2 regions of the Thermoanaerobacter kivui genome follow, and region 1 is predicted to be linked to the other one. Evidence: a T-box and tRNA genes for the amino acid it is inferred to sense, from the RefSeq annotation. Region 1 holds a T-box; the other holds one or more tRNA genes.
What was found. The T-box of region 1 lies ahead of pheS (phenylalanine--tRNA ligase subunit alpha). A T-box ahead of a tRNA ligase gene usually reads a tRNA of that ligase, here a tRNA-Phe.

Region 1 (20,817 bases):
CCTGAGTATTCCCTTCTGTGGTATAAACTACCTTTAAACCTTCTTCTATCTTTTCTACTTTACTGTTTAAATGTAGTTCAATTTTTTTATGCCTCAAAATTTTTTCCATCGTATCTGCTATGTCTCTATCTAACATAGGCAAAAGTTGAGGAAGCATTTCAATGATGATAACTTTACTTCCTAAAGCAGAATAAATATTTGCAAATTCCAATCCTATAATTCCCGCCCCTATGATGACAATTTTTTCAGGAATTCTTTCAAGTTCTAACGCTTTATCACTTGTAATAACACCTTCTAAGTTAATCCCTTCAATAGGAGGTAAAAACACCTTTGAACCTGTTGCAATTATAAAATTTTCTGCTGTGTATCTTTTATCAACTTCTATAGTATTTTCATCAACAAACCTACCTCTCCCTTTTATAACATCTATATGGTGTAAGTTCATTAAATAGCCTACTCCACCGACAAGTCTTTTTACTACTCTTTCTTTTTTCTGACGAAGTTTTGCAATATCCAATGTATACTGGGCCATTATTCCAAAGTCTTTAGCATCTTTTATGGCATTTATAAGCTCAGCCGCATGAGAATAGACTTTCGTCGGTATACAACCTCGATTTAAACAAGTTCCCCCTAATGAATCTTCTTCTACAACAGCGACTTTTTTCCCTAATTCGCTGAGTCTAATAGCAGCAGTATAACCTCCTGGTCCTCCGCCTAAAACTATAACATCGTAATCCATTTTCAATCCTCCTTTTCCTTTTAAGCCATTTTGTACCCAAATTTTTATCTCACTTTTTTTTTATTATTTCTACACCTTATGCGAAAAATCCTGCTTTTTTTTCTGCATAATCATTGTCAATAACATGTCAATTCTATTCAACAATTGTTATGCATATATTTTTACCGAAAGGAGTGAAATTTCATGGACAAGGTCCTTATTAAAAAAAAAGATGACCTTTTACAGTATCTTTACCTCAAAGATAAAAAAATAATATTGTGTTTTGCAAAAAGTGGCGACATAACCGAAGAAGTAATTGCCGATGACTGTTTCACTGATTTCGACGCCTGTTACGATGAAGATGGAAACAAAAATGTAATATATTACAATCAAGAAAATGAAATAATTTTTTTGACGCAAAAAAGCAGCGAATGGACAAAAAAGGTTTTATATGCTTATAAAGATAAAAAAACGCATATTAGCAATTTTAACCTTTTGATAAAAGAAAAAATACTGCACATATTTTTTGCAATTCACAATTCCAATAATCCTCACGAAGTTTACTTAATACATCAAAAATGGGACAAAAGCTGGAGTGGAAGCAACATAGCCTTAATAAAAAACATTTCCTTCACTCCATTTTATAATCTATTTTTGGATGAGGAGGGAAATATTCATTTAATCTACATCACCAAAGAAAAAAATAAACACCAGCTGTACTATGCTTGTTATATAAAAGACAGGTGGTCCCAAAAATCTCTTATAGCAGAAGCAGAAAGCATCTTTTTCCCAGACGTAATTGTAGATTCAGAGAAAAATGTACACATCCTGTGGGTAGAAGAAGATATAATACAAGAGATAAAATACAAAAAAAAGACCCCTGGAAGCTGGCCTAAAGGCAGTTGGAGCAGTTCATTAACACTGGCTTACTCCAACAACATCAAAAGCTGTTACTTTACTGTTTTGGAAAACAATTTATGGTGCACATACATACAAAATAACGTTTTTTTCACTGCTATGTCCTCTGACAATGGCACTAGCTGGAGTAAACCTTTTAAAATTCCTCCTTTTCCTTCTGATTACACTTTGTTCAAATTAAAAAACATAAAAGATAACCTCAAAAGCAACTATTCTTTTATAAACAGTGAAGGCGATTTTATCCCTTCCTTGCAATACAAGTTAACCAGAAAAAATGGAGAAAAAGATTCATATTTTACTTTTTATATTAAGGAAGTTCAAGAATACTTAAATATACTCATAAAAAAGATAGAAAACATCAAGGAAGAAAAAAGATTGTTAGAAGAGGAGCTCACCAGAAAAAATTCTGAACTTACAATAAAAAACAGAAATATAACTGAATTGCAAGAATTAGTGAAGCAAATAAGCGAAGAAAAAGCAAAAATCGCCCTTAAAGCGGACAATTATAACACAATGGTAAACAGCTTGTTATTGGAAAACGAAAATCTCAAAAAGCAAATAAAAGACCTTCAAAATAAAATAATACTTCTAAGTAACAAAATTGAAATGCTACAAAATACCAGCACCATTGAAAAAATAAAAAACATATTTAAAAAGCCGGATCAATCTTAAAGAATATTTATCACTTCGTAACCAGAATAAGTTTTTTCTACTTCGTATATTCCTTTATAGGGAATATTTATTCTTTGCAGGATATCTTTTATGACTTTAGTGTATTCTATACCAAACTTTAAAGAATGACTACAACTGTTGGTTATGCTCCTTGGAGTAGGCACAAATTCCACAGGAATGCTATTCTTTTTTAAAATTTTTTCTGTCATCAAGCCGTGTTGATAGGAGTAAAAGACAATCAATCCATATTTCACATTATACCACCTCAAAATCAATATATTCAAAAGTAAAGCAAGTTGATACATATTCCTCTCTCTCCACAAATTACTTAAAGGAATTTTAAAAGAAACATAGAATATATGATTTTGAGGTGGTAATACAAAATGAAAGCAAAATCATTTATAACAATATTGGTAGCAGTAACCGCAATTTTGACAGCGAGTACTGCTAATGCTTCTATCTTTTATTCTTACGAGTATTTTGCAAAAAACATAGTAACTTTTAAAATACCAGCTTATAATTACCAAATTTATAATTATCAAGCAAATAATTTTATAACTTTAAACTATCCAAAATATTACTCTTACGACAACCTAAAAATTCAAAAAAATTTAACTCCTTTTAAAACAACAAATTATAATACCACTGATGTAAATAATGCAGAAAATTTAAAACCGCAGCAAACAACTAATAATTCATTAACAAAAGAAGAAAATACCTTAATAGAATTGATAAACAAAGAAAGAACCAGTCGCAATTTAAAAGCTCTTGAAGTAGACGAGAATCTTTGTAAAGTTGCTAAATTAAAAGCCGAAGACATGAAAGAAAACAATTATTTTTCTCACAATTCGCCCATTTATGCTTCTCCTTTTGACATGATGAAAAAGTTCGGAATAAAGTATTATGCTGCAGGAGAAAATATAGCTTTAAACTCAGATGTTATAAAAGCTCACTATTCTTTAATGAATTCAGACGGGCACAGAGCAAACATTTTGAACCCTTATTATAATAAAATTGGGATAGGAGTAGTAAAAAACAAAGAGGGTAATGGAGTAATAGTCGTTGAACTGTTTATAAAGGAATAAAAAATCCGGGGATTCCCTCCCTGGATTTTTATTCCTTTTCCATAAACACTTTGTAAGCTTTGTAAGCCATATACACATCTACTTTAGAAGACAATTCATAAGGTGCGTGCATGCTTAAAAGAGCAACACCGCAGTCCAAAACTTCCATACCGTAATTTGCTACAAACTGTGCTACAGTTCCGCCGCCCCCCATGTCAACTTTGCCAAGCTCACCAGACTGCCATACCACTCCATTTTCATTAAAAAGCTTTCTTATCTTACCAACAAATTCAGCATTGGCATCGTTAGAACCGCCTTTGCCTCTTGAACCTGTATATTTAGTAATGCAAACACCTTTTCCTAAATAAGCAGAATTTTGTTTTTCGCTAACTTCTGGATAAGTAGGATCAAATGCAGCATTGACATCAGCTGATAAAAGTTCAGAATTAGCCAGCACTCTTCTCAACTTAATATCAGTGCTTCCTTCATATTTTTCCAATATCTCAGCAATAGAATTTTCAAAAAATCTTGATTGCAAACCAGTATTGCCCATACTGCCTATTTCTTCTTTATCTGCAAATATAGCTACAACCGTCTTTTCTGGAACGTCAAGCTCAAGGATAGCTCGTAAAGTTGTATATGCACAAACTCTATCATCTTGACCGTAAGCTCCAATCATGCTTCTGTCAAAGCCTATATCGCGAGGTTTATAAGCAGGAACCAGTTCCAGTTCTGCACTTAAAAAATCTTCTTCTACTATGCCGTATTTTTCATTTAAATACTTTAAAATATTGGGTTTGACACTCACTTCTTCAGAAAGGGGAATGCTCCCTATTACAGCGTTTAACGCCTCTCCTGTTATGGCCTCTCCCACTTTTTTCTCCAGCTGGTCTTTTCCAAGGTGAGGCAGCAAATCTGTTATGTAGAGAACCGGATCATTTTCATCTTCCCCTACTACGATGTTTATTTTTTCTCCATTTGCTTTTACAATTACTCCGTGAAGTGCTAAAGGAATAGTTACCCATTGATATTTTTTGATTCCCCCATAATAATGGGTTTTAAATAAAGCTAATCCGCCTTCTTCGTACATGGGATTGGGCTTCAAATCAATTCTAGGAGAATCTATGTGGGCTGCCACAGCTTTTATACCTTTTTGCATTGATTCTTTGCCGATAACAGCCAAAACTACTGACTTGCCTTTGTTGTTGTAATACACCTTGCTGCCTGGTTTTAAATTGGTGACTTGCTCAATATTGATGAACCCTTTTTTCTCAGCCATTTCTATTATTTTGTCAGTAGTTTCTCTTTCGGTCTTACATTCCGCCATAAAAGCCTTGTATTCTTCCGCAAATTGATAAACTTTTTCCTTTTCTTCCTCTGAAAGTTTTGTCCAAGCATCTACGTTTTTGTAGCCCAAGCGCTTCTCGATTTCTTTCAAATCTTTTTCTTCCATAAAATTACCCCCCCGTTTTTTTGTCAATAACACCGAAAACTGCACCTTGTGAATACATTTTCAGTGTTATTCAATATTTATTTTCTCAATTATACCTAAAATATATGATATGCTTTTTTTGTATAAAAGTCAAATTTAACGACGTTAAAATCAATTTTGTAAAATTATCAGTTTGTTGCCAAACCTTTTTGATATGTAATAAGATACTTCCGCAATGCACTTTACGCATAAAAGCGGAGACTTTTTAAATGTGACTTTGTTTATAGTCTGTCAATTTTGTAAAATTGTTCCATTTTTTAGCATATATATGGCCGCTTTAGTCCTATCTTTTACATCCAATTTTTTGAAAATATTGTAAACGTGATTTTTTACTGTTTTTTCGCTCAAAAATAATTTTTGGGCAATTTCTTTATTGCTATAGCCTTTTGAAATGAGCGTAAGAATTTCTATCTCTCTTGCCGTTAGTTCTTTCTTCAAATTTTCGTGGTCTACATTATCTATTTCTTCCATTAAAGAAGGATGAATGTAAACTCCTCCATTGTAGATGATTCTTATTGCTTTTATGAGGTCGTCATATTCAGCATCTTTCAATATGTACCCTTCTACTCCCAGTTTAAGCGCTTCCACCAAATATTCCCTATCGTTATATATCGTCAAAAACAAAATCTTTGTTTGATGTTTTTCTTCTTTCAGCATTTTAGCTGCCTTTATACCATTGATTATTGGCATATTTACATCCATAAGAACCAAATCTGGTTTCAACTCTTTTGTAAGCTTATACGCCTCTTCCCCATTAGAAGCTTGCGAGATGACCTTTATGTCTTTTTCCATTTCAATAAGCTGAACTAACCCTTTTCGTATTAAGGCATGGTCATCAGCCACCAATAACTTGATCATCTTCAACACCCCTTATAGGTATAGAAATGTAAATTTGAGTTCCTTTATTTTTAAAGCTGCTTATCTCAAATTTACCGTTTAAAATCTCTACTCTTTCCTTCATCCCCATCAATCCATATCCCTGTTCCACATTTTCCTTATCAAATCCAATGCCATCATCTTTAATGATTATACTTATAAAGCGCATTCCAAACTCAAATTTTATAGAAGCATGCTCAGCCTTGGAGTGCTTTTTAATATTTGTCAAAGCTTCCTGAACTACTCTAAAACAAGTTATTTCTATTTCAGGACTGAGCCTCTTGTAATCCGACAAAACAGTAAAATCTACAAAAATTCCTGTTTCTTCTGAAAAGTTTTTTATGTACCGTGAAAGTGCAGGAATAAGCCCTAAATCATCAAGAGCAGAAGGTCTTAAATCATAAATTATTTTTCTGACTTCTTTTAAAGACTGCTGAACAATGTCTTTTAAATTTTTAAGCTCAATTTTTGCCTGTTCAATATCTTTAGCTATCAATTTCTCGCAAAGCTCAGATTTTAATAACACATTTGCCATCGCTTGAGCGGGACCATCGTGAATTTCTCTTGCGATCCTTTTGCGTTCTTCTTCTTGCGCTTCAATAATTTTTATGCTCAAGGTTTGTTTATCTTTAAGTTGTTCAAGTTGAGTATTCATCTCTTTTAAATCGCTGTTCAAGTATGTGAGAGCTATGCTAATTTGTGATGCAAGTTTTTCCGCTTTCTCAACAATAGTCTTATTGTCAACAAGCTTTCTTTCCAGTTCGTTTCTCTTTTCTATTAACTCTTTTTCTTCTCGCCTTTTCAAGGCTAACTCTATTTGAGCTTCTTTTGCTTCCTCATAGGCCTCTTTTATCGCCTGTTCAGAGAGGTGCCCAAATTGTTTGCTTACAAAAGCCAGTTTTAATCTGCTCTTTTTTTCTTTTCTTTCGCACAGCTCCACTTCTTTTATGACATTTATCACTTGAATTTTTAATTCCTCCAGTTGTGCCTCCAACTTCCTTACTTCTTCTTTTGCCTTTTCCAAAATATCGAAAATTTGCTCTTTGCTACTTTCTATTACTTCAATAGTTTTTTCGACTATGTTATCCAGCCTTTTTTTGTAAGTAAATTCTGCGTTGGTATTCATCACAATTCACCTCTTTGAGCACCATCTCTTTAATAATTCGATAAAAAATGAAAAATTCCTGCATTTTAAAGAAAAAATTGCTATTCTAAAGAAAAAAAGAAAAAAATACCCTTACGGGTACTTTATGCTTTCTAATAAAATGGTGGAGATGAGGAGATTCGAACTCCTGACCCCCTGCTTGCAAGGCAGGTGCTCTCCCAACTGAGCTACACCCCCACTTATCACACGCTTTTTATTATATCACATTATGATAAAATTTCAATAGTTATTTTTGTATATTTATTTTTGAACCTGATTCTGAAGGCACTGGTACAGTATACTTATCTCCATTTACGTCCACATAACTATTTGGCACATCTCCTACTATTATGCTTTCGGCTATAGGCATGTGAAGAGTAACGGTTATTTTATCTGATGCGAGAGGTGCAATTATCCTTATAGTAGTCTGTATGTCTAAATATATCCTATGTCTCGTCTGATTTATGCCAGCTGGTTCAAATTGTGAACTAAAATCCACATCCACCGCTCCTACTGGCAAAAGCCCTACTTTTATCTTAGGTCCTGCATTAGCAAACAAATCTGTAGAAAAAACTGAACCTAAAGGAATTTTGGCGTACAAAGGGCCCAAATTATTGAGATTTTCTTTTACTTCTTTAGTAACCTTTGAAGCTAAAAGGTTCATCTCTATGGTATTCGCCTGTAGCATAGATATTTTTCCATTATTGTCTGTTCTTACATAAATTAAGTCCTTGTATTCTATTCCTTTTAGCACTTTCTCATTTATGGCATTATTTATGGTATTTACTGCTGTTTCTCTGGCTAAAGTATCACTCACCGCTATAATTGCCGGTTTTAACCTATATTCTGTAAAATAGTAGAAAATTAATAATACAATAGCTGCATAAAGTAAATATATGTAAAACGAATTAGTCCGCCTTGAGCCCCACTTTTTCCTTCTCAATAAAAACACCTCCCCTACATTTTATGTTAGAGGAAGTGTTTTGGTTACTCATTTTTTATCATTTTATAAAAGTCATGTTCTGTCATCACAGAAATCCCATGTTTCCTCAACACTCTTGTGGTTATCCCATCTCCTTCAATCAAATTTCCAGAAAAAGTTCCATCATAAATTTTGCCACAACCACAAGAAGGACTTTTGGCTTTAAAAATAGCTTGTGTTATACCGTACATTTTAGCTATTTTTAAGGTTTCGTAGGCTCCTCTGTAAAAATTCTCTGTTACTTCCTTGCCTTCAATGTCAAATACTTTGTCCCCTCTTATTTCGGAAGGCAATCGAGGAGTTGGAAGCCCCCCTAACTGCTCTGGACATACCAAGATAGCCTTGCCTTCTCCCACCAATTTTTTTATCTCTTCTTTTAAGTTGTTTCCTCCATCGTATTTGCAATTTATGCCTGCAAGACACGCACTGACAAGGTACATAATCATCCCCTACTTTTCACTCAATTCCACTATTGTAACTCCGTCGCCACCTTCACCGTATTTGCCTAATCTAAAAGACTTGACATATTTGTTTCCCCGCAAAAATTGAAATATTCCAGCCCTTAATGTCCCTGTACCTCTTCCATGAATTATTGTAACTTGCTTGAGTCCCGCTAAATAAGCATCATCTATGTATTTCTCAACTTCTATTAAGGCATCATCTAAATTTTTCCCTCTCAAATCTATTGAAGTACTTACAGTCTGAGACTTTTCGTTTATAAACCTGCTGTAACCTTTTTTAGCTTCCTCTTCTTGCGAGTCCTCCACAATTCTCAAATTGCTTATATGAACATTCATCTTCAAAATTCCTGCTTGCACTTCTACATTTCCGGATTTATCGGGAGGAGACAATACTATCCCATTCTGGTCAAGAGGTACTATATACACAGTTTGCCCTTCCTTTACTCTGTCAGGAATCTTACTGTAAGTAATCTCTTTGGGGGTGGAAATCTCACGCTCTAATTCCTCCATATTTTTCTTTATTTTTTCTCTCACAGTTTGTATAATTCTGTCTTTGCTTTCCGCTTTTTCTGCTTCTTTTATTTTATCAATTATTTCATCAGCAGTAGCTTTGGCATCTTGTATTATTTTTCGTGCTTTTTCTTTTGCATTGTTTATTATTTTATCTTTCTCTGCTTGTAATTTTTTCTTCTCCTTTTCCAACTCTTCTTTTAAAGCCTCTATATCTCTTTTTAAAACTGCTATTTCGTGGTTTGCTCTCTCTAACTCTTTTCTTTTGGTCTCAAGGTCTGTTATTATATCCTCAAATTTTAAAGCTTCTCCTGATATATATCTTCTGGCATTCTCTATAATTTCTTCTGTAAGCCCTAGCCTTTTAGATATTTCAAAGGCGTTACTTTTACCCGGAAGCCCTATCAAAAGCCTGTAGGTGGGTTTTAACGTTTCAACGTCAAATTCAACACTGGCGTTTTCCACTCCTTCAGTCTTTAATGCGTACTGCTTTAGCTCGCTGTAATGGGTAGTAGCTATGGTCTTTGCGCCAATTTTATGCAGCGTATCAAGAATGCTCATAGCTAAAGCCGCACCTTCGACAGGGTCAGTCCCTGCCCCCAACTCATCCATCAGCACGAGACAATTTTTGTTAACTTTTTTGAGAATACTTACAATGTTTGTCATGTGAGAAGAAAAAGTGCTTAAGCTTTGCTCAATACTTTGCTCATCCCCTATATCTACAAAAACCTCCTCAAAGACAGATACCTGCGATTTTTCTTCTGCAGGAATATTAAGCCCTGCCATAGTCATGAGAGTCAAAAGCCCCACTGTTTTTAAAGTGACAGTTTTGCCGCCAGTGTTTGGTCCAGTTATAACAAGTGTATTAAACTGGTCCCCAATGTGTATGTCTATTGGCACTACTGTATCCGGACTTATGAGAGGATGCCTTGCTTTTTTTAAATTTATATATCCCATTGTGTTTATTTCTGGCCTTGTGGCATTTAACTTCAAAGAATACTTGGCTTTCGCAAAAATAAAATCTAACTCAGCAAGTACTTCTATGTCATTATACAAAGTTTTAGCATTTTCCTTAACATCTTGTGATAATTCTTGAAGTATCCGCTGTATTTCTTGTTGTTCTTTTATCTCCAACTGCCTCAGCTCGTTGTTTAAATCGACTACTTGCATAGGTTCAATAAAAAGAGTAGCTCCACTGGAAGATTGGTCATGGACAATTCCTTTAAAAACACCCCGGTATTCATGTTTTACCGGTACAACGTATCTACCCTGTCTTATCGTTATTATAGGCTCTTGAAGCTCTTTTTGTCGGCTGGATATTATTGAATTTAAAGTAGCTTTTATTTTTTCGTTTATGTTCAATTTTTGCCTTCTTAGACTTTTAAGCAAAGGCGATGCATCATCTGCAATTTCCTCCTCTGAAATAATAATACTGTCAATTTTCTTTTCTAATTCTTTAACAGGTATCAATTTTCTGTTGTAGTCTTTCAATCTTAAAAATCTCTCACTATCATCAAGATTTTTAAAATATCCTTTTATACGACTTACTAAACTTAAGACTCTCTTTATCTTTAAAAGCTCTTTGTTGTAAAGTATAGAATCAAGCTCAGCTTTTTTCATAAAGTCCGTCACATCATCAAATTCAAAAGAAATGCCACCATAAGAAGACATAAAAGATACGGCTTCATTTAAAATATCAAGGTCTTTATTTATATCTTCCGCATCTTTTTTTATTTGGATATTTATCGCTTTTTGTTTACCTAACTCTGAATCGCAATAATCTTTAATGAGATTGACTATTTTGTCAAATTCAAGACTTTTTGCAGTTTTATTGTTAATCGCCCTCACCATCACAAAACTCCTCTGTAAAAATGTCCTTTAGTATATTTCCCATGTGGAATTTGAATATTCTCGCCTTCTAACGCTTTTATGTGTAATTTTAAAACCTCTTTTATCTCTTCATCTTCTTCTATTGTATCATTAATTCTCAAAAATGAAAGGCCTGCCTCTTTAAGCTGATTTAAATATTGAACCATGAAGAGCACATCTGAATTGAGTATTTGTATTCTGCAAAAACCGTCATTTTTAAGAGGCATAAGCCTCCCTTTTCTATCTTTGAGAAAATAGTAACCTTCCTCACACCTTTTTTTATCGCACCCTATTGTATTTCTTATAGGGCAGTATTCCATTGTCATGAGAGGAAGCCTTCCATATACCACAGCTTCAAATTTAACATCACTTCTTTTTATAATGTCTTTCATCTGTTCCAATGTAAGCTCATAAGACAAAGTCACAGCATAAGGTTTAAAATATTCCACACTTAGACTGTTAAAGATATTCATTGGATAGTCAATAAACAGTTCAAAATCGTAGTCTTTTGCAATGTGGTAAAGTCCTAGATTAGAAATTAAAACCTTCTTTACATTCAAATATTTAAGAAGGTCCAATTGCATTTTAACATCATTTATTTCCTCTCTCAGTATAGAAGGAAAAGCAGGTATAACAGTTGTATCGAAATTCTGCGCCCATTCCAAAGCCTTTTTAAAAAGGCTTATGTCAAATTTGTAATTGAAATACACGTATTTTATACCTAAATCGCATGCTATTTTTAAATGGTTTATTTTGTCAGTATAAAAAGTCAAAGTCACATCCTTTGTATTTTTGCTTTTGAATTCCGGCAACTCAAAAGGAGTCCTTTTAGTTTCTCTTTTACAAGACTCAATCTTTAACTTTTCTAACGTTTCAATCGCTTTTCTTCGCGTTTCTTTTATATTTTTAACTGACATGTAAAGGCCGTCCTCTACTTCTACATGTATTTTATCAACATAAAAAGGTGTATCATTTATTTGGCTGAGTTTATCAATCAAAAATTTTCTGTCAATAGAAGTTTTTAGAGCCGGTTGTGCTCTCTCTTCACTGCAAGTTTCTACTTGATGCATCCCTTCTTTAACTTTTAAATACAAAGGTTGCGATTTTTTTAATACAGCGTAAACTTCTATAGGAAGTTTTTTAGGTGCTAAGTTTTTTAACTCATTATTCAGCAGTACATCATAAGTTTTATTTAATATATCTCCTTTTTGAACAAAAAATTTTAAAGGTATTTCGATTATATCACCAGCGTAAGCCCTATCTACAGTTTTGCCATTCTTTATTATTACATCTACTTTTTGGCCGTTTTCTCCTTTTATATCAGAAATGCCGTCTCCTTTTGCAATATCCCTAATAAGTTGCAATTTTGCATCCTTTGGTTTTGTTTCAATTACCTTTGCTACAGCAACACCTGTATTTTTGGGAGTGATATAACTCATTTTTGAAGGCTTGTCTTCAAAAAGATATCCCGTTGAAAAACCTCTGTTGAAAATCCTTGACATCTCTTCTATTGCCTTATTGTAGTCAAAATGATCTCCTTTATAAAAACTGTCAATGGCATTTCTGTAAGCTCTCACGACTGATGCGACATACTCAGCGTTTTTCATCCTGCCCTCTATCTTAAAAGAAGAAACACCAGCTTCAACAAGTTGGGGCAAGTATTCTAGTGTACACAAGTCCACCATGCTCAAAAGATGTAAATCCTTTTTTAAAACTTTTCCTTCTTTGTTCACAAGAGAATATTTTAAACGGCAAGGTTGGGCACATTTACCCCTGTTGCCACTTCTTCCGCCTATTAAGCTACTCATAAAACATTGTCCAGAATAACTGACGCAAAGAGCTCCGTGGACAAATACTTCTATTTCAAGAGGAGAATAATTATAAGCTATATGTTTTATCTCTTTTAAAGTAAGCTCTCTTGACAAAATTACACGCGAAATGCCTTGCTCAGCTAATTCTTGGACTCCTTCCAAATTGTGAACTGTCATCTGCGTGCTGGCATGAACTTTTAAATCGGGATAATATTCTTTTAAAAGCTTTAACACTCCTATATCTTGGACAATAACTGCATCAACACCTATTGCATACAAAAAATCCAGATAGTCTACAAGCTCTTTAAACTCTTCATTTAATATAAGGGTATTAACCGTAACATATACTTTGACATCCCTTAAGTGGCAAAACTCCACAGCAGCTTTTAAGGATTTATTGTCAAAATTTACAGCATATGCCCTTGCTCCAAAGTTTTTGCCACCTAAATATACCGCATCACATCCTTCATTTACTGCACTTACTAACGCTTCAAAGTTCCCTGCTGGAGCTAATAACTCAACTTTTTTCATCAAATCACCTTTTATTCCTCTTTATCAAATGTTTCTATAAATTGGCGAAACTCCTCTTGAGTATTTAAAAGTTCTTCTTTGGTTTTTGAAAGTTCATCTTCTAACTGCATTATGTATTGATTTTTTTCATTAATCTCCGCCTTTAATGATAACATTTCTTTTTTGATAGCATTATTCTCCTCTTTTGCTATAAAAAGTTCATCTGCAATATTTAAAGCAGCCAATATCAGCAAATGCTGCTGTGACAACTTTTTATAGCTTTCAGATAACTCTTTAATTACATTATCTACATAATTAGCAAGCTTTATGACATGCTCTTCAGGATAATCAGATTTCAATATGTATTCATTTCCATTTATAGTTACAGTAACTTTATTGAGTTCCACAAAAACATCCCCTTAACTCATTTGTTATTTTATTTACTTCTACATTTAATCAAAATTTCCTGGTTACCAAAACTGTGCAAAACTGTGCAGTTTGGGCAGCTGGGGTATTTGTAGTCCACCCTTCAGACTTTCCCAGCCCCAGCAGGCGGTTTTTGGGAAAGCCATAGCCCCTGCCCCAAGAAGCAGGGACTCGCGCCTTTATGGGTCTCCCCACTTGCCCTGAATTAACAGCTTTTTTAGGGCAGAGAAGTCTCTTGGCACCTTCTCAGGGGAGAGTGGAGTTACCACCGCTACCTTGAGAACTTGCCAGAAATCATGGGCACTAAAACTTGTTCCATCCAGAGGTTTTAGTACCCTTCCTGGCTCACTCTCAAGGCTTTGTAGAAATTCTATTGCTTTATTTATCTCTTTTAAGTGTTTTTTCTTCAACTGCTTGTTCCTGACTGTTTTCTTTACATGCTTTTTTAATTCTTCTAATTCATCTATAGTTAGTGCGTTAAGAAACTTTATATAATTGTCTGGTATCTTTTCTTCTCTGCCTAATCCTCTTCTTGCTATTACATAAGCTGCTGCTATGTCTTTTGTTATCATATACTGCGGCGCATATTTTAACATGCCTATTATTGAGGTGTAAGAAGGATTGACTTCTATTACTTCTATCCCTTCCTTTTTTGCTAAAATTTTTATCTTTTTTAAAAGGGATTTGTAGCTAAAGTTATGTCTTATTCTCCTTGACTTTTTGCCTGAAAAGTCTCCTTTTTCTCCTTTGTTTTTTATGTCTAATTTTTCAATTACTATTGCTTTTCTTTTTTCTTTTGCTATCTTTACTATCTCATGAGCATACTGCCATCTGAAATACTCTCTTTTATCTGAATTGCCGCTTGCAAGTTCCGGCATTGGTATACTGCCATAGCTTATTAGATTTCCTTTTTCATCTACTTCTGCCCATGATATGTTGTCCGGATATGCGTTCACATCTATTCCTATGATTCCTTTTTCTTTTGTTATTTTTATTTCTGGATATTCTTCTTCAATGGCAAAATAGGCGCATATGCTGCCATTTTTGAGTTTTAGTTCTACAGAGTATGGTATGTTTGATTGGGCAATTTCCTGCAGGAGTTCTTTTCTTTTTTTATTCTTTTTGTAGCCTGCTTCTATTTGGCGTATACATATTTTCTTTCCCCTACATTTATCCTTAAGAAAGTGCCGTTTTTTCTTACTTCTATTCTTGTGTTGAGATTTCCTTTTTTGCTTTTATCCCCTCTTGAATAGAGATTTCCTTTTCTTTTCTCCTGCCACCTAATTTTTAATTTTTTATATGCTTTACCATTTAAATGATGTTTTTGAAGTTTTCTAAACAGTTTTTTCCCGCCAAAAATGACTTTTCTTGGACTTTTACCTAGTTCTTTCGCAGATTCCAGTGTACTCCTTGCTTTCATTATTGCATCATCTACATATCTTGAGTTTAAATTGAATACCTGGGGTAACTTTCTTTTTAAATCTGCTCTTTTTTCTCCTTCTAAAAGTCTGTTATATGCAAATCTCATGCAGGATGACCATCTTCTCATTAAGTCTAATACTATTTGTTTGGCTTGTTGATTTAGAAAAATAAGTTTAGCCTGTATCACTATCATGTTTTTTGCCCCTTTGCCCGTAAATTCTTGCTGCGAAAGATGTTACTATTGCTATTAAGTCTTCTGCTAGCTCTTTATTTCATTTACCCCACTTGCTATCTCATGTATGACTTCATACTGCCATCCTTTGGAATTAGCGTATTCTTCAAGCCTTCTAATTTGATTCTTAAGATATTCTTCTTGTTTCTTTGTGGACACTCACTTTAGGTTTTGGTTTTTCTTCCAGCATGCCTAATAACTCCTCTATATCTTCTTTTTTATACCTTCTGATGCCTTTTGGAGTTCTCACAGGTGTTATTAATCCTTCCTTTTCCCAGTTTATAAGTGTTCTTCGACTAATTGAGTACATTTCCTTTACTTTTTGCATGCTTAGTAACATTTATTATCACCCAATTAAAATTATACCACTTTGCATGACTATCTTCAACTGTTACCTACCTCCTTAAATTAAGATAAAAAAGACCATAAAGGCCTTTTTTATCTTAATTGCGCTCCGAGTTTTTTAGAAAGCGCTTCTACGATGTTATTGTGGATTACATTCACTTCTTCATCTGTCAAAGTTCTATCATAGGACCTGTACCAAATAGAAAATGCTACACTCTTTTTCCCTTGTGGAATATTAGCACCTTTGTACACATCAAACAATTCAACCTTATCTATAAGCTCTCCTCCTGTTTCAACTATAACTTTTTCTACATCTTTTACAAAAACTTCTTCATCTACCAAAACGGCAATGTCTCTTTCTACTGCTGGATACTTAGGAAGGGGTTTATATTTCTTTTCTGCATTGGCATGTTTTATCACTTTGTCGAGATTTATTTCCCCGCCATAAACTCTAACAGGTATATCATAATTTTCTAAAACATCAGGGTGAATTTCACCGATTGTTCCTAATTCCTCATCACCTAAAAGAATTTTCGCAGACCTACCCGGATGATATACAGGATTTTCTGCTCTAACGTATTCCACCCCTTTTATGTTCATAGCCTTAAGTAGCGTTTCTACTATTCCTTTTAAGGAATAAAAATCTACATCCTCTCCGTACATACCTATTACGACGGTTTTTATTTCTTCTGGAAGCTCTTTTAAAGGCAATTCTTTTGGAATAAACACTTTAGACATTTCAAAAACTCTAAAATCCTGTACTTTTCTGCTGTAATTAGTATAAGCCACATTTAGCATAAAAGGTATCAGAGTAGTCCTCATAAGGCTTTGGTCTTCTCCCAAAGGATTTATAATTTTAACTGCTTTTCTCAATGGACTGTCTAAAGGCACATTGATTTTATCTAAGTCTTTGCTTCCCATAAAAGACATCGTAACTATTTCATTCAATCCGCAAGCCAACAGCACTTCTTTTATTTTTTCCTCTAATTCCTGTTCTTTTGACATTGCCCCCAATGTCGTTTGAGCGTTTTTTATTAAGCTATCTTGTATGTTGTTGTATCCAAATAACCTCGCTATTTCTTCTGCAATGTCTGCCTCCATTGTCACATCTCTACGAAAATGCGGAACTGTTATCTCAAGGTCATCGCCTTTTTGCACAACTTTAAACTCCAAAGACTCTAATATTTCAATCATTTGAGATACCGGAATATCAGTGCCTAAAAATTTATTGATTCTGTCAGGCTTGACATTTACAACAATCTTCTCAATTGGCTTAGGATACTCATCAATAAGCCCTTTTAACACTGTACCACCGCAGTATTTTTCCATAAGCTGCGCTGCTCTTTCACAAGCCAAAACAGTGATTTCAGGGTCCAACCCTTTTTCAAACCTGGAAGATGCTTCACTTCTCAGTCCTAATTTTTTAGAAGTATAGCGTATATTGCTTCCTTTAAAATTAGCACTTTCTATCAAAATGTTTACGGTAGTGTCAGTTATCTCTGTGTTTTCCCCACCCATTACACCGGCAAGACCTATAGCTTTTTTCTCATCAGCAATAACCAACATTGAGCTGTCTAAAGTTCTCTCTTTTCCATCTAATGTAACTAATTTTTCTCCTTCTTTTGCCCTTCTCACAATTATATGCTTGTTTTCAACTTTGTCCAAGTCAAAAGCGTGTAAGGGCTGACCTAATTCCAACATCACATAGTTTGTAACATCCACCACGTTATTTATAGGTCTTATTCCAGCTTTTAAAAGACGCATCTGCATCCACATAGGAGAAGGACCTATCTTCACATTCTTAACGACCCTTGCCACATATCTAAAGCATAAATCCGTAGCCTCAATAGTCACTTTTGCAGGATTTTGTTCTTCGCTTTCTTTAACCTCTACAACAGGCATTTTTAGCCTCTTTCTAAAAGTAGCTGCTGTCTCTCTGGCTATTCCCACCATTGACAAGCAATCAGCTCTGTTGGGAGTTATTTCAAATTCTAACACATCATCCTTCAACTGAATAGCTTCATTTATGTCCGTCCCCAAAGGAAAAGGTGGCAATATAAAAATTCCGTTTCTTTGATATTCTGGCAATAAACTCTCATCAAGTCCCAACTCTTCAGCAGAACACATCATGCCATTGGATTCTATTCCTCTTAATTTGCCTCTTTTTATCTTAACTCCTCCAGGAAGAGTTGCGCCATGAAGTGCTACCGGTATGTAGTCTCCTTCTTTTATGTTTTGCGCTCCTGTAACAATTTGTAATTTATTACTTCCTATGTCAACAATGCCTACCAATAATTTATCAGCATTAGGGTGTTTCTCTAAAGATACGATTTGGCCTATAACGACGTTTGAGATTTCTTTGCCGTAACTTATAATTGTCTCTACTTTTGACCCTGACATAGTAAGGCCTTCAGCAATAGTTTTTGCATCTTCATCTATATCCACAAATTCTTTTAACCATGAAAGCGATACTAACATACTACCACCCCTTTAAAACTGTTGTATAAATCTTAAATCATTTTCAAAAAGAAGTCTCAAATCATCTATTCCGTATTTAAGCATGGTAATTCTGTCTATCCCTAATCCAAAGGCAAATCCACTGTATTTTTCAGGGTCAATTCCCGACATCCTTAAAACATTGGGATGAACCATTCCAGCACCTAAAATTTCAATCCATCCTGTATAACCGCAAACTCTGCAGCCTTTTCCACCACAAGCAAAACAGCTGACATCCATTTCGGCACTGGGCTCAGTAAAAGGAAAATAATGTGGTCTAAATTTGGTATTGGTATCTTCTCCGAAAAACTTCTTTGCAAATATATTTAAAACCCCTTTTAAATCTCCCATAGTTATTCCTTCATCAACTACAAGCCCTTCCATCTGATGAAATACTGGAGAATGCGTAGCATCTATTTCGTCTGACCTATAAACTCTTCCAGGAGATATAACTCTTATTGGAGGCTTATTTTTCTCCATAGTCCTTACTTGTACCGGGGATGTTTGAGTCCTCAAAAGTATATCAGAAGTCACATAAAAGGTATCCTGTAAGTCTCTAGCTGGATGGTCCTCTGGAGTATTTAATGCCTCAAAGTTGTAATAAGTAAACTCTATTTCTGGCCCTTCTGCAATAGAAAAGCCTAATCCTAAAAATATCTTTTTAATTTCATCCAATACTTGTGTCATGGGATGTTTGTGACCGTACTCATAAGGTTTACCCGGCATAGTTATGTCTATGTACTCACTTTTTATCCTCTTTTCTTTTTCTAATTGGGCAATTTTATTTTTTGTTTCTGTGAGTAAACCCTCAATTTTCTCTCTAACTTCATTGGCAATTTGACCAATTACAGGTCTTTCTTCAGGCTTTAAACTTCCCATTCCCCTTAAAATTTGCGTCAATTCGCCCTTTTTACCTAAGTATTTAACTCTTAAGTTTTCAATTTGCTGTAAACTATCGGCTGACAGAATTTCTTTTTGTGCATCTTCATAAAGCTTGCGCAACAATTCTTCCATCTTTAAACCAACCCCTCTTTTGGTATATTAGTTAAAATAAAAAATCCTCCGTCAATAGGACGAAGAATCCGCGGTACCACCTAAATTAGCATTTTATAAAAAATGCTCACTCATTTAGATAACGGTATTACCGGCAATGCCTACTATTAGTTCAGCACGCTGCTCCGGAGAGAACTTTCCATTATCTACCTAACGATAACACTCTCAGTCTATGGTGTTATCTCCCTGTGATTTTCGATAATGTACTTTACTCCTTCATAGCATTTTACAATATTATTATTTTTCAAAAATTATATCATCTTATTCTTGTTTTATCAACCTTTGCCTTTGAGATTCGTATAAAAAGATAGCAGCAGCGATTGAAACATTTAAAGATTCTGCCTCCCCTGTCATAGGTATTTTCACAAAGTCGTCTACTAAATCTTCAATACTCACTCCTTTTGATTCATTCCCCAAGACAAACGCCACTTTGTCGTCAATGTTGCACTGGTGAACCAATTTTTTTGCTCTTAAATGAGTGGCAAAGACTTTTATACCCTTTGCTTTAAGCTTTAATACAACTTCTTTTGATGTAGGTATAACAGGAATGTGAAAAATAGAACCCATAGTAGCCCTTAAAACTTTTGGGTTAAACACGTCTACTGAATTGTTTATAGTAAAAACAGCGGTAGCACCAAAAGCGTCAGCTGACCTTATAATCGTCCCCAAATTCCCTGGGTCTTGTACATTATCTGCTATTACATAAATACCATTTTCTTTTATATAAATATTTTCATCATATTCAGGAATTTTTATAACCGCCATTATCATCTGAGGAGTCACAGTGTCGCTTATCTTTTTAAAGACAGAATCAGTCGTATGTACTATCTTATCCTTTTTAAAGGGTATATCTTCTTTAAAGCTTTCTGACATTACTATGTACTCTATCTCAAAATTGCTATTTAAAGCTTCTAAAACATTTGTGGTACCCTCTACAAAAAACAAACCTTCCTCGTAACGCTCTTTTTTGTCTTTAAGCTTTTTGATTTTTTTTATTAGTTCATTGTTTTCACTTTTTATAAACATCGTTATCACTGCTTTAAAAGTACTTCAAAAGGGTAAGTAAAGCAAAAGGCCATAAATCGGCCTTATGCATTTAACTGTTGTTTAGCTATGTTTACTAATTCTTCAAAAGCTTTTGCGTCGTTTATTGCCATTTCAGACAACATTTTTCTATTAATTTCTATTCCCGCCTTCTTGAGACCATTTATAAACCTGCTGTAAGAAATCCCATTAGCTCTTGCAGCTGCATTTATCCTCGTTATCCAAAGCTTTCTAAAATCTCTCTTTCTTAACTTTCTGCCTATATAAGCGTACTTCAATGATTTCATTACAGCTTGATTAGCAACTCTGAACAACTTGCTCTTTGCGCCGTAATAACCTTTTGCAAGTTTTAATATTTTTTTGCGTCTTCTTCTGGTTACTTTACCAAATTTTACTCTTGCCATTTTAAAAACCTCCTAATCCGTTATGCATAGGGTAATAGACGTTTGATATTTTTTGCGTCTGCACCTACAAAATAAGTAGCTTTTCTCAATCTTCTTTTTCTCTTTGCATTTTTCTTTGTCAAAAGATGGCTTTTATAAGCTCTTGCTCTTTTAACTTTACCAGATTTTAATACTTTAAATCTTTTTGCTGCTCCTCTATGAGTCTTCATTTTAGGCATAATTTAATCCTCCTTATGGCAACATTGTTAATTTTTAGGTGTTAATACCATCATTAAATTTCGCCCCTCCATGTCAGGAGCTTTTTCTACAACACCATATTCACTAATCTGCTGAGCAAATCTATTTAAAACTTCTTCAGCTATTCCCGT
Region 2 (9,274 bases), 420 kb from region 1:
ATAGCTTTTAATACGTTCATATATGCTTGAACATCTTCATCTATTAACTTTACATATTCCTCAAATAATTCATTGCTAATTTTAAGCCATTTTCCCATTTCTTCTTTTATACTGATGTCATATTCATTATAAAAATCTTTACTCATTGTGAGATTGTAAACCATGATTGATAGAGCCATACCGAGCCCTGCTACCAATGCCGAAACACTCCCACATCCAGGAAGTGGCGAACCTGATTTCACTTTTGCAAGATATTCTTTTACCTTATCATCCACCAACATAATATTTGCTCCTTTTCACGATAATCATTTTTTGTTCTCTAATATTCCATAAAAACATCTCCTTTTTTTAATATTTAAATAAATGGATTTTAGAACAGTCCAGTAATTCTGTCAGTTTCATCTACATCTATATTCTCAGCAGCTGGCTTCTTTGGCAATCCTGGCATGGTCATAATTTCACCAGTTAATACTACAACAAAACCTGCTCCTTAAGAAATCTTTACATTCCTTACTGTTATCTTGAAATTGGTAGGTCTGCCTAACAAAGATGGATTGTCGCTCAATGAATACTGAGTTTTTGCCATACAGATTGGAAGCTTGCCATATCCTAAGTTTTCAAGATTCTCAATTTCCTTGTTTGCCGCTGGTGTGTAGTCAACACCATCAGCTCCATATATCTCTCTCGCAATTGTCTCAATCTTCTCTTTTAGGCTCATCTCCAAAGGATAAAGTGGAGCATACTCATTCTTTCCTTCCTCAATCAATCTTAGAACCTCTTTTGCAAGCTCAATTCCACCTTCTCCACCTTTTGCCCAAACCTCAGAAAGAACAACGTTTTTATAGATATTACTAAGATATTGTTAATATACTAGAATTTTTTGCTTTTTTATTTTTCATTCTAATCCGCAAAATTGCTTTTTTTGGAAAATTGATTTATTCATCAAAATTTTTATCTTATATTTTGATTTTAAAGAACCCTATTTAGTCGTTAATTTTCGAAACTGTTTATTATACCCTCAGCATTATAGGAGCTGCGGACAAGTGGAGCTGAGGCTACATACTTAAATCCCAATTCATAACCAACCTTTCTGTACTTTTCAAACTGTTCAGGTGCAACATATTCCTTAACTTCTAAGTGCTGCCTCGAAGGACTTAGGTATTGACCGATTGTTATAATATCACAGTTAATTTTCCTCAAATCTTTCATTACATCTATTACTTCTTCTTCGCTCTCTCCCAAACCAACAATAATACCTGATTTTGTATAAATAGATGGATCCAATTCCTTAACTCTCTTAAGAAGATATAAAGACCTCTCATAATTTGCCATTGGTCTTACTTCAGGATAAAGACGCGGTACCGTTTCTACATTATGATTAATTATTTCTGGTTTTGCCATTACGACAGTTTGTATTGACTCATCTTTGCCTTGAAAATCAGAAACCAAAACTTCTACGGTAACACCCGGTATCTTTTTCAGTTCAGAGATTGTTTTAGCAAAATGTTCTGCCCCTCCGTCTTCCAAATCATCCCTTGTTACACATGTTACAACTACATGACGAAGGTTTAATCTCCTCGCCGCTTCAGCCACCCTTTTAGGTTCCTCTTCATCTAAAGGAAGTGGCTTACCTTTTTCTACAGCACAGAATCGACAGTTTCTTGTACATATATTCCCCATTATCATAAAAGTAGCTGTGCCTTTACCAAAACACTCCGCAATATTTGGACAATGAGCACTTTGACAAACGGTGTGAAGCCTATGGTCACCTAAAAATTTTGACATCTTCTCTATTGTCTCTCTTTGAGGATTATTTACTCTAACATCCAACCATTCAGGTTTCTTCAATTTTGCCCACTCCATTCTAAAAATTCACTTTTTGTCATTTCTCTTAAATCTGCATCAAATATCTCTTCAAATTTTTCTATCAACCTCTCTTCAACTTCTCTTAAATCCACATCTACACCTAATTTTTTTAAAGAAGTGACACCATATTCTTTAATTCCACATGGGGTAATTTTTGAAAAATAAGACAGGTCAGTACTAACATTAAAAGCAATTCCATGCCACGTAACCCATCTTTTTAAAGCAACTCCCAATGCACAAATCTTCTCATCTTTTACCCAAACACCAGGATATTTTTCCTTTCGTGATCCTTCTATACCATAATCCTTCAAAAGTCTTATAATGCACTCTTCCAAAGAATAAACAAACTTATGAACATTTTTACTCCACTTATTAAGGTTTATAATAGGATATGCCACTATCTGCCCCGGTCCATGAAAGGTAATATTACCTCCCCTTTCCACTTCATAAACCTCGGCAATTTTCTTTAATTCTTCAAGTGAGACCAATATGTTTTCAAAACCACCGGCCTTCCCGATAGTATAGACTGGAGGATGTTGAAGTGTAATCAAAACCATTTCAGTTTTGCTATTCTTTACTAAATCTAAAGCTTTTAATTGTATTTCTTTTGCTTCTTGATAGGGAATAAGACCAAGTCTTAGTAAAATTCCATCCATTATCATCACCACAAAAATAATATTGATAGTTTCAATCGTAAATATTATATCATATTATTTCAAAATGAGTAATAAAATTAATTCCTTTGGCAAATAGTTATTTATAATTAAATAAAATCCTTAGATTAAGAAGTTAATACTTGTTCTAATGAATCTCTGATAGCTTTTACTTCTTCAACAGTCTTTGGACTAATATCAAAGGGTGAAACTCCCTCTAAATCAGCTTTTATAATATCCTGATTATAAGACATATAGCCAAGAAGCTTATCATCAATGTTCGATTTAATAAATTCAATATCTTGTTCATTTCTAACTTTGTTTAAAACCACAAATATATTTTTAATCTTCAGATCAGATGCAAGTTCTTTTATCTTATGATAGGTTTGAAGACTTCTTGCACCAGGTTCCACAACAACAATAAGAGCATCAACAGCTTCTGCGGTTCCTCTTCCTAAATGTTCTATTCCAGCTTCCATATCCATAATAACCACTTCATCTCGGAATATAAGAAGATGCTTCATGAGACTTCTAATCAAAGCATGTTCAGGACAAACACAGCCACTTCCGCCTTTTTCCACAGTTCCCATTATTAAAAGTTTTACTCCTTTGTGTTCCTTTGCATATCTATCAGGGATATCATCAACCCGGGGATTTAACTTGAACATTTGCCCAAAAACACCAGGCTTTGCGTTGGTCCTTTCTGCCACAAGTTGTTTTAACTCTGCTATTGGAGTAATCCCTGCAGCTTCTTGAGGTGAAAAACCTATAGCCAAAGCTAAATTCGCATCAGGATCAGCATCAATAGCCAAAACCTTTTTACCTTCTGATGCATAAAGCCTTGCTAAAACCCCTGCAAGAGTAGTTTTTCCAACTCCTCCCTTTCCAGTTATTGCTATTTTCATGTTTTATGCTCCCCTTTTTCTATATCCTTTTTCACAAAAATCGCGATATTAAAACAGGGCACTTAAGTGCCCTGTTTTAATATGTTGTTAAACACCCAAAGCCTTTCTCTTGGTTTCAATATGATCCATAATTAGCTGGGCAGCTTTATGTGGATCAGTTTCTACAGCAAATTTTCCACCGTAAATCTTTTCTACATCTTCTGTAAGAAGTTTTGTTACATTCTTAGAGCCCAGTACAGGTGGGCACACACCAAGAATAGTATATACGCCAGATGCCACAAAGTAAGTTCCAATGGAAACCGCTTTTTCAGACATCCACTCTGGTGCAGCACCTGCAACAGGAAGATCACTTATATCAGTTTTAAGATATTTTGCAAGTTCATTCAACAATATTAAAATTCGGCTACAGTCAACACAAGAACCCATATGAAGCACCGGTGGAATCTTCAAAAGCTCACATACCTTTTTAAGTCCAGGACCACAAAGTTCCTTTGCCTCAAGAGTCAAAAGTCCTTCCGCTCCACAAGCATAAGCTGCACATCCTGTTAAAACAACAAGAACATCATTTTTAATGAGCTCTTTTGCCAATTCTACATGATAATAATTATGCTTTGTTTTAGGATTGTTACAACCAACAAGACCAGCTGCACCTTTTATATCGCCTGCAACTATAGCATCAACAAGTGGCTTTACACTTCCACCCAGTGCATTTAAGATGGTTTCAACACTGAAGCCTACAACTGCTTTGCTCTTTTCTTCAGGGATATTCACTTTTTCTGGTATCCTGTTCTTGTAATTTTCAATTCCTACCATAATTATCTTCTTTGCAATCTCATAAGCATGTTCTTCATCAAACTCAATATGAATAGCACCTGGTACCTTTGCTTTTGGAGATGTTGTTATAAGCTTTGTATGATAGCAGGAAGCAACATAGCTAAGCGATGGCATAATACACTGCACATCCACGATCATAGCATCGACTGCACCTGTTACTATTGCAGCTTCCTGTTGTAAAAAGTTACCTACCATTTTTGTACCATGTCTCATAACAACTTCATTACCTGTGCAGCACATTCCTACAAGATTAATGCCTTTTGCCCCAACTTCTTTAGCTTTTTCAAGTAGTTCTTTATCTTGAGATGCCTGTACAATCATATCTGAGAGAGTAGGCTCATGTCCATGCACAACTATATTGACCATATCCTTTTCAAGAACACCCAAATTAACCTCTGTCTCTATAGGCTTTGGCACACCAAAGAGCACATCGCTTATATCAGTTGCTATCATTGAGCCACCCCAACCATCTCCAAGAGCAGCTCTTACACCTTGCTGTATTAAGTTTATATAATCAGCATCAACACCCATATGAGTTTGATGCATTATCTGAACAATCTCTCTATCTATGGAACGAGGCCAAACATTGTTCTCTTTCCATATCTTTTGTCTTTGTTCAACAGCTCTTTTAGGATATGCCACTAAACCTTTGTATCTACCAAAATCTTCTAATGCTTTCTCTGCTACCTTTTTCGCAATTTCTTTTATATCTTTACCCTCTGTTTTAACGCCAAAATATTTAGCTATCTCCTTTAATTTTTCGGGTTCTTTAACATCATAGTCTGAACCTTCTGCTGCCATATGAAGAGTGTGAGCAATATCCCTTCCGTGATCAGAGTGAGCAGCAGCACCTGCAGCAATCATTCTAATAAGATTCCTTGCAACTATTACATCAGCATCAGCACCACATATACCTTTTTTCGGTCCGTCACCTACAAGGTCAATTCTACAAGGTCCCATATTACAAATACGGCAACATACACCTGTTTCACCAAAACCACACTGAGGTCTCATTTTTTCAGCTCTATCCCAAGCTGTCTCCACATTATCCTTTTTTGCTTTTTCCAACATTTTTGCAGTTGCAATGTCAATAGTTCTCTTCTCTTCCATTTTATCTCCCTCCTTAATTCTATTTCATTAAATTAAGCCTCTTTATATGTTAAAGCACCAGTGGGACAATACATAACACACGCAGGAACATCCGAAACATCTTTACAAAGATCACATTTTATACACTTTGCAGTAACTCTAATTGCATGGAATGGGCACGCTTCTTCGCAAGCCCCACACCCTGTGCACTTATCCCAATCAAGAAGTACCATCCCTCTTTTGTCTTGATAAAGTGCACCTTCAGGACATGCCTCAATACATTTTGCCTTCTTGCAATGCTTACACTGTTCTGCGGCAACAACATTTTTCTTTTCATTGAAGATAATGTGAATTCTTGGCATAACATTCTCTTCAATAGCTGAAATCAGATTCTTACCTGAAGAATGGACAGTGGCACATCCAAGTTCACAGTTATGACAGGTCATACAACGCTCTTTCTCAAAACTTATCTTTTTCATCCTTCTATTCCCCCTCCTTTCACCGTTACATTGTAGGTTTTTGCAGAATCCCCAAATCCTCATAAATCAAAGGGTTCTGCTATATATTTTCAAAGGAATTCCCCCGCTTTTGTCGAAATTTTATATATTACATAGAAATACAAAATCCACAAAACGGAGGAAATCCTCTGAAAAACAAAGCTAAACAATTATTTTTTTCCGATATTTATGACCATGTTTAATCCTTTTTTGAAGAAGACAAACCTTTATCAAACTCTTCGAGTCTTTCGTCGATTTGTCTGAAATCATTCCGCCTTCTTTCTACGACCATTATACTCCCACACCCATCGCCATAGGGATTTTAGCCTTGAATCTATGCTCTTTCTCTTTATAATTTAAGAAAACCTTTACACCTCTACTATTCAACTCTTCCCTCTCTCATAGGTTTTTATACTTCCCTTCATAACGATTATAGAGCCCTGCCACTATCCCTCTCATTCTAAAAAGTGGTCTAAGCTTTACAAAAAGCGTACAGTTATTGAGAAAACTATTGCTATTTTAAAAGAGCCCGTGTCTGTAAATAATTTTAAGCTTAGAAATACCAACTCAATCAAAGCTGATGTTTTGCTTGCATGTATAACACAGCACATTGGGTTAATTATTACAGCAAAGCTTGGAGCTCTTGAACATCCTTTATCTTTAAAGCAACTTTTAGCTTAGCAGCTTACTTTTCGCTTTAACATGCTTGACACTTTTTTACAATCAAGCAGGTGTGTTAAGTTTTACCTTTCTGCTTTTGTCTCTTTTTACCATCTAATTTACTGTATGTATAGACTCATATAAACACATAGTTTGTTATTTAGTTTCTAATAATGGTGTTTTTTTACTTTTATATTTGCTTCATTTTGCAATCAACTAAACTTTTCTGTAATTTGATTATATAACAATGTTATTTTATTGTCAATGTGATATTTGTATAAGACAGTGTAAAATTTCTGTAGGAAAGTGACGTTAAAATCCTTTAATGAGAAGTTTATTTAAACTGCTTCCTACAAAAACTTTATACCATCATCGTTAAAATATAACTATTCATAATCTTTTTTATCCTTGGAGCTGCAACGTCTTGGACACTCAGATGTAAAAATCATCCTCAATACATATCCGCATGTACTTCCCGAAAGGCAAAGAGAAGCAGCAGAAAAATTAAATAAGTTATTTATAAACGGTAAAAATTAGATGTTGTCATTTGGTTGTCATTACAGGTGAAACAAAAAAATCAAGGTTTCTACAACCCTTGATTTTTAAGCATTTTATGGAGCTGGCAGTGGGATTCGAACCCACGACCTGTTGATTACGAATCAACTGCTCTGCCCCTGAGCTACGCCAGCACCTGAATAAAATCTATATAAAAAATTATGGTGCCTCGAAGTGGAATCGAACCACTGACACAGGGATTTTCAGTCCCTTGCTCTACCTACTGAGCTATCGAGGCATAACGTAATGGCGACCCAAAAGGGACTTGAACCCTCGACCTCCAGCGTGACAGGCTGGCGCTCTAACCAACTGAGCTATTGGGCCGCAAAATTATTAAAATTTTAATTTTTTATTTAAAATGGTGGGCCTTCAGGGATTTGAACCCCGGACCAATCGGTTATGAGCCGACCGCTCTGCCAGCTGAGCTAAAGGCCCGCATTTGGTGACCCCGACGGGATTCGAACCCATGTTGCCGCCGTGAAAGGGCGGTGTCTTAACCACTTGACCACGGGGCCATGTTAATGGCTCCTCAGGTAGGACTCGAACCTACAGCCTACCGGTTAACAGCCGGTTGCTCCACCATTGAGCTACTGAGGAATATTTTTAATTCCGGCAGCGACCTACTCTCCCGCGAAAGCAGTACCATCGGCGCTGGAGGGCTTAACTAGCACCCCAGTCGGTCTTGCGACCGTCTGGGGGCCCCTTGTGGACCGTGTTCGGAATGGGAACGGGTGTTTCCCCTCCGCTATCGCCACCGGAAATCTAGACCCTCAAAACTGCACAAAGCCAAAGGTCAAGTCCTCGACTGATTAGTACCGGTCAGCTAAGAGTGTTTCCACTCTTACACCCCCGGCCTATCTACCTCGTGGTCTTCGAGGTGTCTTACCCCTTACGGGTGGGAAACCTTATCTTGAGGCGGGCTTCACGCTTAGATGCTTTCAGCGTTTATCCCCTCCGAACTTGGCTACCCAGCTGTGCACCTGGCGGTGCAACTGGTACACCATCGGTTCGTCCACCCCGGTCCTCTCGTACTAGGGGCAGTGCCTCTCAAGTTTCCTTCGCCCGCGACGGATAGGGACCGAACTGTCTCACGACGTTCTGAACCCAGCTCGCGTACCGCTTTAATGGGCGAACAGCCCAACCCTTGGGACCTACTTCAGCCCCAGGATGCGATGAGCCGACATCGAGGTGCCAAACCTCCCCGTCGATGTGGACTCTTGGGGGAGATCAGCCTGTTATCCCCGGGGTAGCTTTTATCCGTTGAGCGACGGCGTTCCCACTCACTGCCGCCGGATCACTAAGCCCGACTTTCGTCCCTGCTCGAGATGTCTCTCTCGCAGTCAGGCTACCTTCTGCCTTTGCACTCTCTCGCGCGATTCCCGTCCGCGCTGAGGTAACCTTTGGGCGCCTCCGTTACTCTTTAGGAGGCGACCGCCCCAGTCAAACTGCCCACCTGCCAGTGTCCCTACACCGGTTTACGGTGCTAGGTTAGAATTTCGGTAATCTCAGGGTGGTATCCCAACGCCGACTCCAGTGATGCTGGCGCACCACCTTCCCTGTCTCCCACCTATCCTGTACAGAAATTACCAAAATCCAGTGGCAAGCTGCAGTAAAGCTCCACGGGGTCTTTCTGTCCAATCGCGGGTAACTCGCATCTTCACGAGTACTACAATTTCACCGGGCCCCTCATCAAGACAGCGCCCAAGTCGTTACGCCTTTCGTGCGGGTCGGAACTTACCCGACAAGGAATTTCGCTACCTTAGGACCGTTATAGTTACGGCCGCCGTTCACTGGGGCTTCGGTTCAGTGCTTTCACACTTCCCCTTAACCTTCCAGCACCGGGCAGGCGTCAGCTCCTATACTTCGTCTTTCGACTTAGCAGAAACCTGTGTTTTTGGTAAACAGTCGCTTGGGCCTCTTCTCTGCGGCCTTTCGGCACTCCTTCTCCCGAAGTTACGGAGTCTTTTTGCCGAGTTCCTTAATGAGGGTTCTCCCGCTCGTCTGTGGATTCTCTCCTCGCCTACCTGTGTCGGTTTGCAGTACGGGCACCTCAGACCTCGATAGCGGCTTTTCTTGGCAGCTGCTTCGGTGGCTTCGCTTATCAAGCTCCCCTTCTCAGACCCCTGCCAGTACGCGGATTTGCCTACGTACCCTTCGGTGTCTGATTGGACGTGCTCTACCAACCGCACGCTCCACCTATCTCGCTGCGTCCCCG

Region 2: it encodes a tRNA-Phe, which carries the amino acid that the T-box ahead of pheS (phenylalanine--tRNA ligase subunit alpha) is inferred to sense. The anticodon was not compared.

The regions. Positions count from the first base shown of each region.
Region 1 is NZ_CP009170.1:1,502,388-1,523,204, forward strand. Features, by position in the region: gene lpdA (dihydrolipoyl dehydrogenase) at 1-739, opposite strand, end outside; gene TKV_RS07645 (hypothetical protein) at 923-2,308, shown strand; gene TKV_RS07650 (DUF3343 domain-containing protein) at 2,305-2,562, opposite strand; gene TKV_RS07655 (CAP domain-containing protein) at 2,692-3,393, shown strand; gene TKV_RS07660 (aminopeptidase) at 3,422-4,825, opposite strand; gene TKV_RS07665 (response regulator) at 5,096-5,722, opposite strand; gene TKV_RS07670 (sensor histidine kinase) at 5,700-6,866, opposite strand; tRNA gene TKV_RS07675 (tRNA-Ala) at 7,007-7,082, opposite strand; gene yunB (sporulation protein YunB) at 7,132-7,827, opposite strand; gene TKV_RS07685 (DUF523 domain-containing protein) at 7,872-8,306, opposite strand; gene TKV_RS07690 (endonuclease MutS2) at 8,316-10,688, opposite strand; gene TKV_RS07695 (DUF3656 domain-containing U32 family peptidase) at 10,688-13,048, opposite strand; gene TKV_RS07700 (cell division protein ZapA) at 13,060-13,434, opposite strand; partial or broken gene TKV_RS07705 (IS200/IS605 family accessory protein TnpB-related protein) at 13,633-15,068, opposite strand; partial or broken gene TKV_RS12440 (MerR family DNA-binding transcriptional regulator) at 15,049-15,447, opposite strand; gene pheT (phenylalanine--tRNA ligase subunit beta) at 15,546-17,930, opposite strand; gene pheS (phenylalanine--tRNA ligase subunit alpha) at 17,943-18,962, opposite strand; T-box leader at 19,015-19,230, opposite strand; gene TKV_RS07725 (TrmH family RNA methyltransferase) at 19,263-20,027, opposite strand; gene rplT (50S ribosomal protein L20) at 20,090-20,449, opposite strand; gene rpmI (50S ribosomal protein L35) at 20,470-20,667, opposite strand; gene infC (translation initiation factor IF-3) at 20,695-20,817, opposite strand, start outside.
Region 2 is NZ_CP009170.1:1,932,236-1,941,509, forward strand. Features, by position in the region: gene TKV_RS09770 (cyclodeaminase/cyclohydrolase family protein) at 1-281, opposite strand, end outside; partial or broken gene TKV_RS12515 (formate--tetrahydrofolate ligase) at 371-838, opposite strand; gene lipA (lipoyl synthase) at 991-1,848, opposite strand; gene lipB (lipoyl(octanoyl) transferase LipB) at 1,845-2,525, opposite strand; gene TKV_RS09790 (ATP-binding protein) at 2,648-3,424, opposite strand; gene cooS (anaerobic carbon-monoxide dehydrogenase catalytic subunit) at 3,512-5,368, opposite strand; gene TKV_RS09800 (4Fe-4S binding protein) at 5,401-5,826, opposite strand; gene TKV_RS12525 (hypothetical protein) at 6,361-6,525, shown strand; tRNA gene TKV_RS09805 (tRNA-Thr) at 7,119-7,193, opposite strand; tRNA gene TKV_RS09810 (tRNA-Phe) at 7,222-7,297, opposite strand; tRNA gene TKV_RS09815 (tRNA-Asp) at 7,307-7,383, opposite strand; tRNA gene TKV_RS09820 (tRNA-Ile) at 7,419-7,494, opposite strand; tRNA gene TKV_RS09825 (tRNA-Glu) at 7,500-7,574, opposite strand; tRNA gene TKV_RS09830 (tRNA-Asn) at 7,582-7,656, opposite strand; rRNA gene rrf (5S ribosomal RNA) at 7,667-7,818, opposite strand; rRNA gene TKV_RS09840 (23S ribosomal RNA) at 7,849-9,274, opposite strand, start outside.